2 regions of the Limnohabitans curvus genome follow, and region 2 is predicted to be linked to the other one. Evidence: predicted binding sites of a transcription regulator. Region 2 holds the regulator's gene; the other holds the start of a gene.
The links. Region 2 encodes sigma-54, which starts transcription at its own class of promoters, with help from an activator protein. Its sites were predicted from a motif close to TGGCANGNAANCTGCTTT; they were not measured.

Region 1: the regulator sigma-54 is predicted to act here: its motif matches at 2,303-2,320, upstream of B9Z44_RS07790 (urease subunit gamma).

What each region holds. Positions count from the first base shown of each region.
Region 1 covers NZ_NESP01000001.1:1,565,463-1,573,815, forward strand. The annotation lists gene urtB (urea ABC transporter permease subunit UrtB) at 1-688, opposite strand, end outside; gene urtA (urea ABC transporter substrate-binding protein) at 752-2,023, opposite strand; gene B9Z44_RS07790 (urease subunit gamma) at 2,333-2,635, shown strand; gene B9Z44_RS15175 (hypothetical protein) at 2,642-2,806, shown strand; gene B9Z44_RS07795 (urease subunit beta) at 2,819-3,148, shown strand; gene ureC (urease subunit alpha) at 3,148-4,914, shown strand; gene ureE (urease accessory protein UreE) at 4,924-5,490, shown strand; gene B9Z44_RS07810 (urease accessory protein UreF) at 5,480-6,214, shown strand; gene ureG (urease accessory protein UreG) at 6,211-6,864, shown strand; gene B9Z44_RS07820 (exodeoxyribonuclease III) at 6,861-7,652, opposite strand; gene pyrE (orotate phosphoribosyltransferase) at 7,664-8,353, shown strand, end outside.
Region 2 covers NZ_NESP01000001.1:1,261,876-1,270,228, reverse strand. The annotation lists gene B9Z44_RS06410 (GtrA family protein) at 1-275, opposite strand, end outside; gene B9Z44_RS06405 (glycosyltransferase family 2 protein) at 279-1,334, opposite strand; gene argS (arginine--tRNA ligase) at 1,390-3,099, shown strand; gene B9Z44_RS06395 (SPOR domain-containing protein) at 3,120-3,806, shown strand; gene B9Z44_RS06390 (thiol:disulfide interchange protein DsbA/DsbL) at 3,824-4,483, shown strand; gene lptA (lipopolysaccharide transport periplasmic protein LptA) at 4,595-5,113, shown strand; gene lptB (LPS export ABC transporter ATP-binding protein) at 5,110-5,892, shown strand; gene B9Z44_RS06375 (RNA polymerase factor sigma-54) at 5,899-7,470, shown strand; gene B9Z44_RS06370 (THUMP domain-containing class I SAM-dependent RNA methyltransferase) at 7,519-8,353, shown strand, end outside.

The sequences.
Region 1 (8,353 bases), 300 kb from region 2:
CCTTTTTGTCTTCCTCTTGGCTCAGACGTTGGTTGAGTAAAAGTTGGGTGTCCGGCGTTTGGCTGTCAGCCAAAGTTTTGGCCGAGGCAAAGCGTTCGTCGGCGTCGTTGCTGTTGAGCAAAATCGCCGCACGGGCCAACAACATTTGTTTTTTCACGCCCTCGTTGGTTTCGCTGGCCACGGCTTTTTCCAGCATGGCAAGTTTGGTGGGGTCGGGTTCTTTCAGCACCGACTTGGCAGCTTGCACACGCAAGGCGGCATCGGGGCTGAGCAATTGCAGGGCAGACAAGGCGGCGTCAATTTCGCCGCGCATGCGGTTGTTGTTGATCACGTCTTCTGCGGTGTCGGGCAGGGTGGTGGCGTCACCACTCACGGGGTCGGTGGCTTTGCCATCGCGCACCACCAGCACTTGTGTGCCATTCACTTTCACCGCGTCATCGGCCATGGCTTGCAAAAAGGCGGCGGTTGGTGCGTCGGGTGAGGCGAGTGCTTTTTGCAGTGCGGTCACGCGTGCATCGGTGTCGCCCAGCGTGAGTGCGCGTGTTTGCTCCGCGGTCAGCGCCAACGCGCTGGATTGACCGAGCAAGGCAATGGCCAATCCGCAAGTGACGCGCACAACAAAATCGCGACATGCTGCGCTGCGCTGCTGCAGCTTGGGCATGCGCGTCGAAATAGAAAAACAAGTCATCCAAATTCCCATAAAAAAGGGGAGGGCAGTGCCCTCCCCCAAGTTCATCCCTCGGAGAAAGGTTTACTTTTTCACAGGCTCATCAGGCTTGGAAGCATTGCCTTCGATGAAGGGGCTCCATGGCTTGGCTTTCACAGGGCCTGGTGTTTTCCAAACCACGTTGAACTGGCCGTCAGCCTTGATTTCGCCGATGAACACCGACTTGTGCAAGTGGTGGTTTTTCTCGTCCATCTTGCTCACGATGCCGCTCGGTGCTTTGAAGGTTTGACCGGCCATGGCGGCGATGACTTTGTCCACATCGGTGGATTTGGCTTTCTCAACCGCTTGTTTCCACATGTTGATGCCGATGTAGGTGGCTTCCATCGGGTCGTTGGTCAAAGGCTTGTCTTTGTGACCAGCGATACCTTTGGCTTTGGCGTAGGCAGACCATTTCTTGATGAACTCATCATTGGCGGGGCTCTTGATCGACATGAAGTAGTTCCATGCCGCCAAGTGACCGACCAACGGCTTGGTGTCCACGCCGCGCAATTCTTCTTCACCGACTGAGAAGGCGACGACGGGCACGTCTTTGGCCTTCAAGCCTGCGTTGCCGAGTTCTTTGTAGAACGGCACGTTGGAGTCACCGTTGATGGTGGACACCACGGCTGTTTTGCCGCCTGCAGAAAACTTCTTGATGTCAGCCACGATGGTTTGGTAATCGCTGTGACCAAACGGGGTGTACTTCTCGTCGATGTCTTTGTCAGCCACGCCTTTGCTCTTGAGGTAAGCGCGCAAGATTTTGTTGGTGGTGCGTGGGTACACGTAGTCGGTGCCCAACAAGACCCAACGCTTGGCAGCGCCGCCGTCTTTGCTCATCAAGTAGTCCACCGCGGGAATGGCTTGTTGGTTAGGCGCGGCGCCGGTGTAGAACACGTTTTTGCTGAGTTCTTCGCCTTCGTATTGCACGGGGTAGAACAGCAAACCGTTCATTTCTTCAACCACAGGCAACACGGATTTGCGAGACACCGACGTCCAGCAACCGAAGATGACCGACACCTTGTCTTGACCGAGTAACTGCTTGGTTTTTTCAGCGAACAAAGGCCAGTTCGAAGCGGGGTCCACCACCACGGGCTCGAGCTTTTTGCCCAATACGCCGCCTTTGGCATTGATTTCGTCGATGGCCATGAGCACTGTGTCTTTCAACACGGTTTCAGAAATCGCCATGGTGCCGGACAAGCTGTGCAGCACGCCAACCTTGATGGTGTCTGCCGCCAACGCTTGGGGTGCGATCACAAATGAGCCAACGGACAGAGCCGCAGCCGCGGCCAAAGCCTTCAGATTTCCTCGACGATTCATCATGGGGGTTCACTCCAAAAATTAAGGGTTGGTTCGGCGCTCGTGGTAACGGTGCGCTTCGTAACAGCTATCGCAAACCCTGTGCCAACGCGCATTTCTCCTAGGCAAAAAGTAGCGTTGCTATAAGGTGCAACCCAAGCGCGACGCAGATGCACCAAGACAGTTCAATTCAGGTGTCATGCACCAAGGTGGCGCGGCTTGAGGTGTGGTTGTGCGTGCACCAAGACAGGTTTCGTGCACCAAAGCATGCACTTGGCGCATGCGATGCATTGCAAAAGAGGGCACGCAAGTTGCATAGACAAAACCACTATGGAACTCACTCCCCGCGAAAAAGACAAGCTCTTGATCTTCACCGCCGCCTTGTTGGCCGAGCGCCGACAGGCCCGTGGCTTGAAGCTCAATTACCCCGAAGCCGTGGCCCTCATCAGCGCCGCCGTCATGGAAGGCGCCCGCGACGGTCAAACCGTGGCGCAACTTATGAGCGCAGGTCGCAGCGTGCTGACCCGCGCCGATGTGATGGAGGGCGTGGCCGAGATGATTCCTGACATCCAAGTCGAAGCCACCTTCCCCGACGGCACCAAGCTCGTCACCGTGCATCAACCCATTGTTTGAACTGCTATGAAAAAACTTCTTTCTCTTTTTGCTTTGTTGCCCACTTTGGCGCTGGCCCACGAAGGCCACGGCATTGAAGGTGCCTCCCACTACCACGCCACCGATGTGTGGGGCTTCGTCGCCTTTGCTGGCGTGGTTGCTCTCATGTGGTGGATGGGTCGTGGCAAATAAAGCGGAGCGCACATGACACCCGGTGAACTGTTGATTGACGAGGGTGAACACACCCTCAACCCAGGGCGACGCACGCACACGCTGGTCGTGCAAAACGCCAGCGACCGCCCCATCCAAGTGGGTTCGCACTACCACTTTGCTGAAACCAACGCGGGCTTGCGCTTTGACCGCGTTGCCGCACACGGCATGCGTTTGAACATTGCGTCAGGCACGGCCGTGCGTTTCGAGCCGGGCCAACAACGCACGGTCGAGTTGGTGGACCTGAGTGGTGATCGCCAAGTGTTTGGCTTTCGCGGCTTGGTGAATGGTCCGGTGGACGTGCCACGCAAAGGAAACATGTAATGGCAACCATCGGCAAACGCGCCTACGCAGAAATGTTTGGCCCCACCGTGGGCGACCGCCTGCGCTTGGCAGACACCAACTTGGTCATTGAGGTTGAAAAAGACTTCACACTGCAAGCGGGCGGCTACGGCGAAGAAGTGAAGTTCGGCGGCGGCAAAACCATCCGCGATGGCATGGCGCAATCGCAGCGCACACGCGACGGTGCCGGCACTGGCCCGCAAGCGGGCGGTGCGGTAGACACCGTGATGACCAACGCGCTCATCATCGACCACTGGGGCATCGTGAAAGCCGACATTGGTTTGAAAGGTGGCCGCATCGTGGCCATTGGCAAAGCGGGCAACCCAGACACACAACCGGGTGTAGACATCGTGATTGGCCCCGGCACGGAGGTCATCAGCTGCGAAGGCCACATCGTCACCGCGGGTGGTGTGGACACCCACATCCACTTCATCGCGCCCCAGCAAATTGAAGAAGCCTTGACCAGTGGCGTGACCACCATGCTCGGTGGCGGCACAGGCCCCGCCACGGGCACCTTTGCCACCACCTGCACACCCGGCGCTTGGAACATCGAGCGCATGTTGCAAGCGGCCGATGCGTTCCCCATGAACCTTGGTTTCTTGGGCAAAGGCAATGCCGCTTTGCCCGATTCGCTGCACGAGCAAATCAACGCAGGTGCGATTGGCTTGAAGCTGCATGAAGACTGGGGAACCACGCCCGCCGCGATTGACAACTGCTTGAACGTGGCAGAAGCCACCGACACACAAGTGGCCATCCACACCGACACGCTCAACGAGAGTGGCTTTGTGGAAGACACGGTGGCCGCCTTCAAAGGCCGCACCATCCACACCTTCCACACCGAAGGTGCAGGTGGTGGCCACGCGCCCGATATTTTGAAAGTGGTAGGCGAGGCCAATGTGTTGCCGTCCTCTACCAACCCCACGCGCCCGTACACGGTGAACACACTCGACGAGCATGTGGACATGCTCATGGTGTGCCACCACCTCGACCCCGCGATTGCCGAAGACTTGGCCTTTGCCGAAAGCCGCATTCGCCGCGAGACCATCGCAGCCGAAGACATCTTGCACGACCTCGGTGCCATCAGCATGATGAGCAGCGACAGCCAAGCCATGGGGCGTGTGGGCGAGGTGATCATTCGCACCTGGCAAACCGCGCACAAGATGAAAGCGCAGCGGGGGCAGCTACGTCCTTCAGGCGCCGACGCCAGCGTCGGGGACTCAGACCGCCACGACAACTTCCGTGTCAAACGCTACATCGCCAAATACACCATCAACCCTTCCATCGCGCACGGCATCAGCCACGAAGTGGGCAGTGTGGAAGTGGGCAAGTGGGCCGACTTGGTGGTGTGGAAGCCTGCGTTCTTCGGCATCAAACCCAGCATCATTTTGAAAGGCGGCTTCATCGCCATGGCCGCGATGGGCGACCCGAATGCTTCCATTCCCACACCGCAGCCCGTGCACTACCGCCCCATGTTTGGCGCGTATGGCGGTGCGCTGCACCGTGGCTCGCTCACCTTTGTGTCGCAAGCCGGTTTGGCCGCAGGCATTGGGCAAAAATTTGGTTTGCACAAAACCCTGAGTGCGGTGAAGAACATTCGCAGCATTGGCAAACGTGACATGATTCACAACGACTACGCGCCGCGCATGGAAGTGGATGCACAAACCTATGCAGTGCGCGCCGATGGCCATCTGCTCACCTGCGAACCTGCGGTGAGCTTGCCTATGACCCAACGCTATTTCTTGTTCTGATTTTTTCTGATGCTTACCTGTTCTAAATTAATCGCGGGCGGCCAAGGCTTGGCCGCTGCACTCGTCAAACGCGCCGCCACCGTAGAGCTGGATTGGGACGTGCGCCAAAAAAGCCGCTTCGATGCAACCGACTCGACAGGCCGTGCCTTTGGCGTGTTCTTGTCGCGCGGCACCTTGGTACGTGGCGGCGATGTGTTGGTGCTCGAAGACGGTTCGCTCGTGCGCGTGCAAGCCGCCCCACAAGAAGTGTTGCGCATCACCGCGTGTGCCGAGCACGGTTCGGCCTTTGACTTGACACGTGCCGCGTATCACTTGGGCAACCGCCACGTGCCCATTGAGTTGAAGCCCGACCATTTGAAGATCGAGCCCGATCATGTGCTGGCCGATATGCTGCGCGCCATGCACATGACGGTGGTCACCGTGCATGAAGCGTTTGAACCAGAAGGTGGCGCATACAGCAGCCACGGGCACGCGCAAGGTCATGGAGATGACCACGGCACAGAAGCGCACGACCATTCTCACGAGCAACATGCACAGGGCCATGTGCACGGACCTCATTGCAAGCATGACCATTGATGTTGTATCGGTAGCGGCAGCAGCCCCAGTGTCGACTAGCTCGCCTGCTGGCACGCCCGCGTTGCTTCAACTCATCTGGCTCGCCTCACCCGCGTTGCCGATTGGTGGCTTCTCGTACTCCGAAGGTTTAGAGGCGGCCATCGATCATGGGCTGGTGCATGACGAACACAGCGCGGCCGAGTGGTTGATGGACCAACTGCACCTCACACAATCACGTGGCGATATGGCGGTACTTGGCGAAATGATCACCGCATGGCAAGCCTTAGACCACGAACGTTTAGAAACCTTGAGCCAATGGGTGCACGCCACGCGCGAGAGCGCTGAGCTACGCTTGCAAAGCGAACAAATGGGCCGCTCCATGTTGGAGTGGCTGCGCAACCAAGAAGCCATCGATTCAGCCACCATCGCCCTGTGCAACCGCTGGGTGCCCACTTATCCGCTGATGTTTGCGTTGGCGTTGTCGCGCACAGGCGCGTCGCTGGAGCAATGCTTGCAAACCTATGCCTTTGGCTGGGCCGAAAACATGGTGCAAGCCGCCATCAAGTCGGTGCCCCTCGGACAAAATTCGGGGCAACGCATGTTGACGAAGCTTGCCCAGCACATCGCGCCCGCCGTCAGCCATGCCATGCAAGTGAACGACGACACACGCCAAGCTTTTTCTCCCATGCTGGCCATCCTCTCGGCCCAACACGAAACCCAATACTCACGACTGTTCAGATCATGAAGCACTTACACACCATCGCACATCGCACCAAAAAATTGCCACCCTTGCGCGTGGGCATCGGCGGCCCTGTGGGCTCCGGTAAAACCACCTTGTTGGAAATGCTCTGCAAAGCCATGCGCGACAAGTACGACCTCGTCGCCATCACCAACGACATTTACACAAAAGAAGACCAACGCTTGCTCACCATCAGCGGTGCGCTGCCTGCCGAGCGCATCATGGGCGTGGAAACGGGCGGCTGTCCGCACACCGCGATTCGCGAAGATGCATCCATCAACCTCGAAGCGATTGACCGCATGTTGGTGGACTTTCCCGATGCCGACGTGGTGTTCATTGAAAGCGGTGGCGACAACTTGGCCGCCACCTTCAGCCCGGAGTTGAGCGACTTGACGATCTATGTGATCGACGTCGCGGCAGGCGAAAAAATTCCCCGAAAAGGTGGCCCCGGCATCACCAAGAGCGATTTGTTTGTGATCAACAAAACCGATCTCGCCCCCTACGTGGGAGCGAACTTAGATGTGATGGAAGCCGACACCATTCGCATGCGCACGAATGCAAGTGGCTTGAAGCCTTTTGTCATGACCAACTTGCGTACCTTGGATGGTTTGCAAGAGGTGGTCAAGTTCATCGAGACCAAAGGGATGTTGGTTTAAATCAAACCCTCATACGCGATGGTGATGGGCGCATGGTCTGAGAATTTTTCGTCCTTGTAGATCGCCTCGCTGCGTGCCTTGGCTGCTATCGCTGGCGTGGCCAGGTGGTAGTCCAAGCGCCAACCCACGTTGTTGGCATAGGCTTGGCCTCGGTTGCTCCACCAGGTGTAGCAAGCGTCGGTGGTGTCGGGTTGCAGCTGGCGATACACGTCGACAATGCCGCCTTGCGTTGTGAGCTGCGTCATCCACGCACGCTCTTCGGGCAAGAAACCGCTGTTCTTTTTGTTGCCTTTCCAATTCTTCAAGTCGGCCTCTTGGTGCGCGATGTTGATGTCGCCGCACAGCACAAACTCACGCTCTTGCTTCAAGGCATTGAGGTGCGGGTACATGGCGGCCAAGAAACGAAACTTCGCGTCTTGGCGCTCAGGGCCGGATGAGCCGCTGGGAAAGTAGCTGCTGATGATGGACAGCTTTTGTGTGGGTGTGTCAAAGCGCAGCTCGATGTAGCGGCCTTCGGCATCGAATTCGCCGCCGTCAAAGCCCACGATCACGTCGCTGGGCTCGTGCTTGGTGTACACGCCCACGCCTGAGTAGCCTTTTTTCTCTGCATAGTGAAAGTGGCCTTTCAAACCCGCCAAGGTGTCGAAGCTGCCTTCGACATCGGGAGCCTGGGCTTTGATTTCTTGGACGCAAATACAATCAGGGCTGGCTTTTTCGAGCCAAGCTTCCACGCCCTTGCGGGCGGCCGAACGAATGCCGTTGAGGTTGAGGCTGGTTAGTTTGAACAAGGAATTTCCCCATGAGTCAGAGTGTGGCTGCCAACGACGCGTTGGCACAAGAGTTTGTGCAATTTTCGCTGGATTGTGGCGTGCTGAAATTTGGGGAGTTCAAAACCAAAGCGGGCCGCATGAGCCCTTACTTTTTCAACGCCGGTTTGTTTGATGACGGTGCCAAGTTGGGCAAGCTCGCCAGTTTTTATGCGCAGTGCATTGTCAACAGCGGCATCGAGTTCGACATGATTTTTGGCCCCGCCTACAAAGGCATTCCATTGGGTGCGGCCGTGTCGATTGAGTTGGCACGCCTAGGACGCAACGTGCCGTTTGCCTACAACCGCAAAGAAGCCAAAGACCATGGCGAAGGCGGTAGTTTGGTGGGCGCACCGCTCAAAGGCCGTGTGTTGATCGTGGACGATGTGATGAGCGCGGGCACGGCTGCGCGTGAATCGATTGCCCTCATCAAAGCGGCAGGTGCCACACCGCATGCTGTGGCGATTGCGTTGGACCGCCAAGAAATGGCCACCGAAAAACAAGCCGATGGTTCGACCAAAGACGTGCCCTACAGCGCGGTGCAATACGTGCGCGAGCAACTGGGCATGAGCGTGTGCACCATTGCCAAGCTGGAAGACTTGTTGGCTTATTTGGGCAAGCAGCCCGACAACGCCATGGGTGAGCATTTGGCTCGCACACAGGCGTATCGCGAGCGTTACGGC
Region 2 (8,353 bases):
TTTAAGCCTCGCAGCAGCGCCACAAACATCACTTCGTTGGCGGCAAAACCTGCCAGCGCTGTAGCTGCAAAGCGGCGAAAGCTTTGCCACAGGCTGGTCGCGGCATCGCTGAAGCTCAAAAAACGGTGCCCTGCAAAGCTCACCACAAACGCAATGCAAAAGCCCGCCGCATTCGCGACCTCGGGCCACATGTAGGGCGTGGCCAGCATGAACACAGCCATGTGGACCGCCGCGGCTGTTGCGCCCACCACTAAAAACCAAAAACCGGTACGCATGCTTTAGACGGGGTGCGGTGGGTCGTTGTCGATCACCGCAGGCGCTGTCGCTTTGACCGGCGCCAAAGACAAGCCCGCGCCCCAACGTTGGCTCACCAAATACATGGGGCGTTGTTTCACCTCTTCGTAAATGCGACCCACGTATTCAGCCAGGATGCCAATCGACAGCAGCTGAATGCCACTGAAAAACATCATGCCCACCACCAGTGTGGCGTAGCCCGGGACATCAATGCCCCACACAAAATATTCGGCTACCACCCATGCGCCGTAGCCCAAAGCCAACATCGCCAGCATCAAGCCGGTGATGGTCAGGGCGCGCAACGGTGCGATGGAGAACGCCAATACGCCAGTCAGTGCCAACGCAAATGACCCGCGCAAACCAAAGCTGCTTTCGCCCGCCGCGCGTGGCAGCGGCTCGTAGTCAATTGCGGTGCTTGCAAAGCCGACCCAGGCGTATAACCCCTTCATGAAACGGTTGCGCTCGGGCAGCTGCTTCAGGGCCTCCACCACACGGCGGTCCATCAGGCGGAAGTCGCCCGCGTGCGCGGGAATCTTCACGCGGTTGCCCATGTTGATGAGCTTGTAAAACATACCTGTCAGCCCCGCGTGCAAGGCCGATTGGTCGTCACGTGTGCGGCGAATCGCATACACCACGTCCGAGCCCTCACGCCAGCGCTTCACCATATCGGCAACCAGCGACACAGGGTGTTGGCCGTCGGCGTCCATCAGCACGACCACCTCGCCGCGTGCGGCGTCAATGCCCGCCGTCAGTGCGGCTTCTTTGCCAAAGTTGCGCGACAGGTTGATGCCCACCACTTCGCGGTGCGCTTCGCACAAGGCTTGCATGACCTGCGCCGTGTCGTCACGGCTGCCGTCGTTGATGAGCACGATTTCCACTTGCGAACCCAGCGCCTGCAAGGCTTGCAGCACCTGCGGCACCACGGTGCCCAAGTTTTGTCCCTCGTTGTAAGCGGGCATGACGCACGACAGGGTGGGGGTGTATTGGAAACGGTCGGGTTGGGGGAGTGTGTGGGCGTCGCGCATATAGGGGTAGATCATGCCAAAAAATAAGGCGTGCCCCGTGAAAGTGAGGGCCGCCCCGTAAAATCTCGCCATGCTCCAAGTTAAACAAGAATTGCTGGCCGCTCTGAGCCAAGCCCTCGACGGTTTGTTGCCCGGTTCCGGCAACAAGGCTGCTTTTGAATCGCCCAAGGTCGCCGCGCATGGCGACTTTGCTGTGACAGCTGCCATGCAGTTGGCCAAGCCCCTCAAGCTCAACCCCCGTCAGCTCGGCGAACAGTTGCGCGACGCGTTGCTGGCTGCGCCCGTGTACCAACAGTGGGTGCAAGACATCGAGATTGCAGGCCCCGGCTTCATCAACATCCGTTTGAAGCCTGCCGCCAAGCAACAAATCGTGCGCGAGGTGTTGGCTGCCAAAGAGCAATTCGGTTTCCAAACGGACAACGGCCAGCGCGTGCTGGTCGAGTTTGTGTCTGCCAACCCCACCGGCCCGCTGCACGTGGGCCATGGCCGTCAAGCGGCCTTGGGCGATGCGATTTGTAATTTGTTTGCGACGCAAGGCTTCAACGTCTACCGCGAGTTTTATTACAACGACGCAGGCGTGCAAATCAACACATTGGCCAAGAGCACGCATTTCCGTGCCCAAGGCATCAAGCCCGGCGACGCCAGCTGGCCTGTAGACCCCGAGAACCCAGAGAGCAAAGCGTTTTACAACGGCGACTACATCCAAGACATTGCCACCGATTTCTTGGCTGGCAAAACCGTCAAGTCCGACGACCGCGAATTCACCGCCAGCGGCGATGTGAACGACGTGGACGGCATGCGCGAATTCGCCGTGGCCTACCTGCGCCACGAGCAAGACCTCGACTTGAAGGCCTTTGACGTCAAGTTTGACAATTACTACTTGGAAAGCAGCCTCTACACCAGCGGCAAGGTAGCCGATGCGGTGAGCCGCTTGCAAGCTGCTGGTAAAACTTACGAGCAAGACGGCGCCTTGTGGCTCAAGTCCACCGACTACGGCGACGACAAAGACCGTGTGATGAAAAAGACAGACGGCACGTACACCTACTTTGTGCCGGACGTGGCGTACCACATCACCAAGTGGGAGCGTGGCTTCACCAAGGTGGTCAACATCCAAGGCACCGACCACCACGGCACCATTGCCCGCGTGCGCGCTGGTTTGCAAGCCGCCAATGTGGGCATTCCTGAGGGCTACCCCGACTACGTGTTGCACACCATGGTGCGCGTGATGCGCGGCGGCGAAGAAGTGAAGATTTCTAAGCGTGCGGGCAGCTACGTGACCCTGCGCGACCTGATCGAGTGGACCAGCAAAGACGCGGTGCGTTTCTTCTTGCTGAGCCGCAAGCCCGACACCGAGTACACCTTCGACGTGGACTTGGCCGTGCAAAAGAACAACGACAACCCCGTGTACTACGTGCAATACGCACACGCCCGCATTTGCTCGGTGCTGCGCGCCTGGGCCGACAAAGACGGTGGCCATGTGGCCTCGCTCCAAGACGTGGACTTGTCTGCGCTGGAAAGCCCGCAAGCCCAAGCCCTCATGCTGCAACTGGCCAAGTACCCCGCCATGCTCTCGGCCGCATCGGCCGACTTTGCGCCGCATGACGTGACCTTCTACTTGCGCGACCTCGCCGCCAGCTACCACAGCTACTACGATGCCGAGCGCATTTTGGTGGACGACGAAGCGGTCAAAAAAGCACGCTTGGCGTTGGTGGCTGCCACCGCGCAGGTGCTGCACAATGGCTTGGCGGTGTTGGGCGTGTCTGCGCCTGCCAGCATGTAAATACGACGGAGACTTTGAGCATGAATCAGCAACGCGGTAGCACTTTGGTGGGCTTCATCATCGGTTTGGTGGTGGGCCTCGCCGTGGCCTTGGGCGTCGCGGTGTACGTGACCAAAGTGCCCATGCCTTTCATGAACAAAGGCCAAACACGTTCGGCAGACTCCGACGCTGCCGAAGCCGAGAGGAACAAAGACTGGGACCCCAACGCGCCGCTGTACGGCAAAAAGGGTGCTAAGTCCGGCGACAAAGCCGATGAAGCCAAAGCAGAGCCTAAGCCAGACGCCGCGATCAAGGTTGACCCCAAGAGTGCAGACCCCTTGGGTGATTTGGCCAAAGTGAAAGCCGCTGAACCCAAGTCAGAACCCAAAGCAAAGCCAGAGGCAAAAGCACCTGAAGCCCCGCCTGCAGAAACAAAAGCGCCCCAACCCAAAGCCGCTGAACCTGTTGCCGAGGCTAAGCCAGCCAGCACGGACCCATTCATTTACTTTGTCCAAGCTGGCGCCTATCGCAGCAATGACGAAGCCCAGGCGCAACGCGCCAAAACCGCCTTGTTGGGCCTAGACGCCAAGATCAGCGAGCGCGACCAAGGCGGCCGCACGGTCTACCGCGTGCGTGTGGGCCCCATGGACAAAGTTGAAGCCGAGCGCGTACGCGCCAAGCTCGAAGCCGCTCACATTGATTCCGCCATGGTGCGGGTGCAACGTTAAACACCAAGAGGTAACCCATGAAACGTCGTGATTTTTCTTTAGCCGCCATCAGCGCAGCGTCTGTGGCTGGTCTGCCTTTGGCTGCACAAGCACAAGGCCCTGCCGCCGCGAAAAAACCTGTAGAGGGCTCGGATTACCTGTCGCTCGACAAGCGCGTGCCGACCGATGTGGGCGCAGGCAAGATTGAGCTGATCGAGTTTTTTTGGTACAGCTGCCCGCATTGCAATTCGTTTGAACCGCAGTTTGCTGCGTGGGTCAAAGCGGCCCCCAAAGACGTGGTGGTACAGCGCGTGCCCGTGCGCTTCCGTGACGACTTTGAAGCGCAACAACGTGCCTATTACGTGTTTGAGTCGCTCGGCTTGGTGGATGCCATGCACGGCAAACTGTTCCATGCCATCCACACCGAGCGCCAGCAGCTCAACACAGCACCCGCTTTGGCGGCTTGGGCCAACAAAAATGGTTTGCCTGAGAAGAAGTTTTTGGACACCTTCAACAGCTTTGGCGTCGCCACCAAAGCACGCCGCGCCACGCAGCTGCAAGACGCGTTCAAGGTCCAAGGCGTGCCTGCCTTGGGCGTGGCTGGCCGCTTCTACACAGACGGCTCGCTGACCCAAACCATGGACCGTGCCTTGCAGGTTGCTGAATACCTGATCGGCGAAGTACGCCGCGGCCGCTAACTCCAGCTGGGTCAGCACGAAAATTGCTTTGTTGATGGTTAGAATGCCATCAACTTAACGAGCAATATTCGTGCCTTGACTTCATTTGCTTCTTTCTCCCTCGCTTTGCTGATGGCCATCGTGCCGGTAGCGGCGTCTGCAGAAAAAGCAGACCGAGAAAAACCCACACATATTGAGGCCGACAACTTAGTTCACGACGAGCTGAACCAAGTCAGTATCTTCACCGGACGTGCTGTTTTGACCCGAGGCACGATGGTCATGCGTGGTACGCGCATTGAAATGCGCGAAGACGCCGACGGTTATCAATTTGGCGTCATCTTCCCTGAACCGAACAAGCGTGCTTTCTTTCGCCAAAAGCGCGAAGGCAATGACGAGTTCATGGAAGGCGAGGCTTTGCGTATCGAATTTGATGGCAAAGCAGACCGCGTCAAACTCATCGACAACGCCGAAGTGCGCCGCTACCGCGGTGCTGTGTTGAATGACACGATGACCGGCAAACTCATCATTTATGAAAACCTGACCGATGTCTTCAGCATCGATGGCCAACGCACCGAAGCAGGTGGCAAGGCCAGCGGTGGTCGGGTGCGTGCCGTGTTGGCACCGCGCAGCAAAACCTTGGAAAAACCGTGATCGAAACGCTTTCACCCACACACACCGCTGAGACCACAGAGAGTCGTTTGGAAGCCCGCCACTTGGAAAAGTCATACGGCAGCCGCAAGGTCGTGCACGATGTGTCGATCTCTGTGAAAAAGGGTGAAGTGGTGGGTTTGCTCGGCCCCAACGGTGCAGGCAAAACTACGTCGTTCTACATGATCGTGGGTTTGGTGCGTGCCGATGGCGGCAGCATCACCATCGATGGTCAGCCGGTGGCACATTTGCCCATTCACCGCCGCTCGCGTTTGGGCTTGAGCTATTTGCCTCAAGAAGCCTCCATCTTTCGTAAACTGAATGTGGAAGACAACGTGCGCGCCGTGTTGGAGCTGCAACGCGGCGAAGACGGCAAGCCACTCAAGCACGAGGAAATTGAAACCCGCTTGACCTCGCTGCTGCAAGAGTTGCGTGTGGACCACTTGCGGGCTTCGCCCTCAGTGGCGTTGTCGGGTGGTGAGCGCCGTCGTGTGGAGATTGCACGTGCTTTGGCGACCAACCCGCGGTTCATTTTGTTGGACGAGCCGTTCGCTGGTATCGACCCAATTGCAGTGATCGAAATTCAACGCATCATTGGCTTCTTGAAGGCGCGTGGCATGGGCGTGCTCATCACCGACCATAACGTGCGCGAGACGCTGGGTATTTGCGACCACGCCTGCATCATCAGTGATGGTCGTGTGTTGGCGCAGGGCACACCAGTCGAAATCATCGAGAACGCAGATGTGCGACGTGTGTATCTCGGCGAACATTTCCGAATGTGATCTTGCATGAAACAAGGTTTATCACTTCGCGTCTCTCAACATCTGGCACTCACGCCGCAGTTGCAGCAGTCGATCCGACTGTTGCAGTTGTCTACCTTGGAGTTGAGCCAAGAGATTGAGCAAATGCTCGACGAGAACCCGTTTCTCGACAAAGAGTTTGAAGAGGCCCCACGTGAAGAGTTTGGCCTCGACAAGGCCGATGCGCCAGCGCGCGACGAAGAGATGGAGCCCATGCGCGAAGTGCCATCGCTCGATGGCGGCATGTCAGAAATCACCGTGGACAACACGGCCAGCGATACCGAACCCAGCGTGGACGGTGTGGCCGAAAGCTGGGATGGCGATGGCAGCGTAGAGTTTTCTGCTGACGATTCCGAGTGGGGCGGTGACGCACCCGCCAGCAATAACAACAACACGGCCGACAGCGACACCGCCGACGCCACCGAGTTGGCGCGCATGCAAGAGTCGCTCACCTCGCATTTGCACCGTCAAGCGCTGGCCTTGCGCCTGAGCCCCACCGACCAAGCGGCCTTGCGCTACTTGATTGAAAACCTCAACGACGACGGCTACCTCGAAGACACGCTGCGCAGCTTGGCCGAAGGTTTGGGTGGTGACGACGAAGAGGAAATTGAAGAACTTGAACACCGCTTCCAAGTGGCCTTGTCTTTGCTGCAAAGCCTAGAGCCTGTGGGCGTGGGTGCGCGTGACTTGGCTGAGTGTTTGACGCTGCAACTGAAAGCTTTGACGCCCAAAGGCGAAGAAGCTTTGCAGATTCGCGACACGGCCATTCGCATGTGCAAGCAGCCCATGGAGATGTTGGCCAAGCGCGATTTCAAACGCTTGGCGGTCATCGTGGGGGACAGCGAGACCAACGTCAAGGTGGCGATTGCGCTGATTGCTCGCCTAGAGCCCAAGCCTGGTCGCCGTTTTGCCGATGTGGAGCGCCATGTGGTAGTGCCCGATGTGTTGGTGACACGCGTGGGCAAGTCCACCACGGCGCCCAAATTCAAGGTGGCGCTGAACCCCGATGTGATGCCTCGCTTACGTGTGCACGACATCTACGCCAATGCCCTCAGAGGCGGCAAAGGCGAAGCACATGCTGGGTTGCAGCAGCGCCTACAAGAAGCGCGTTGGTTTATCAAAAACATCCAGCAACGCTTTGACACCATCTTGCGTGTCAGCAATGCGATTGCCGAACGCCAAAAAAACTTCTTCGTGCACGGCGAACTCGCCATGCGTCCCATGGTCTTGCGCGAGATTGCTGAGGAGCTGGGTCTTCATGAGTCAACCATCAGCCGCGTCACGACCAACAAGTACATGAGCACGCCTTTTGGCACCTTTGAACTCAAGTACTTCTTCGGCTCGGGGTTGGAGACAGACAGCGGTAACAACGCTTCCAGCACGGCCGTGCGTGCGCTCATCAAGCAATTTGTGGCGAGCGAAAACCCCAAAAAGCCGCTGTCGGATAATCAGCTCTCCGAAATGCTCAAAGAGCAAGGCATTGAGTGCGCCCGCCGCACCGTGGCCAAATACCGTGAGGCGCTGCGCATTGCGCCCACGACATTGCGCAAGGCCCTCTGATAACTTGCGGGACAGGCCCAATTTGCGCTGTCCTCAACTGGTGAAACTATGAATCAATTACATCTCTTCTTGCCCTGTGCGGCAGGCGTCGAATCCTATTTGGCCGAGGAAGTGCGCCGCATCACCGGTGTGGGCGACGACGACTTGCGCGCCTTCCGTGCTGGCGTGATGGTGCGCGCTTCGTGGCGCGATGTGTTGTTGCTCAACCTGCACAGCCGCTTGGCGCAGCGCGTGTTGGTGGAGTTGTCGCACACCCAATATCGCCAAGAGGAAGATCTGTACCGCGCGGCCTGCGAGGTGGCGTGGGAGCTGTGGTTCTCGCCCAAAGAATCTTTCAAAATCGAAATCACCGCGCAGCACAGCCCGCTCAAGAGCTTGAACTTTGCGGCGCTCAAAATCAAAGATGCAGTGGCCGACCGCTTCCGTCATAAGTTTGGTGTGCGCCCTGACGTCAACACGCAATGGCCCGATGCGCGCATCTACGCCCATCTGACCACCGAAAATTGCACGCTGTATATCGACACCTCGGGCGAGCCCTTGTTCAAGCGCGGCTGGCGCGCTGACAAAGGCGATGCGCCTTTGAAAGAAACCCTTGCCGCAGCCATGTTGGCCGCTAGCGGTTGGAGCCAAGGCGACGGCACAGCGGCCAACCCAGAAGGCCTCGTGGCCCAAGGCGTTCCGCTGTATGACCCTTGCTGCGGCAGCGGCACCATCGCGGTGGAAGCCGCGCAAATCGCCTGCAACATTGCACCAGGTTCGATGCGCAAATTTGGTTTCCAAAAACTCATTCCTTATCAAGAGCACGTGTGGCACGGCTTGCTTGACAACGCCCGTGCGCAAGAGTGCGAGCCGCGTGCGCCGATTTACGGCAGTGACGTGGCCT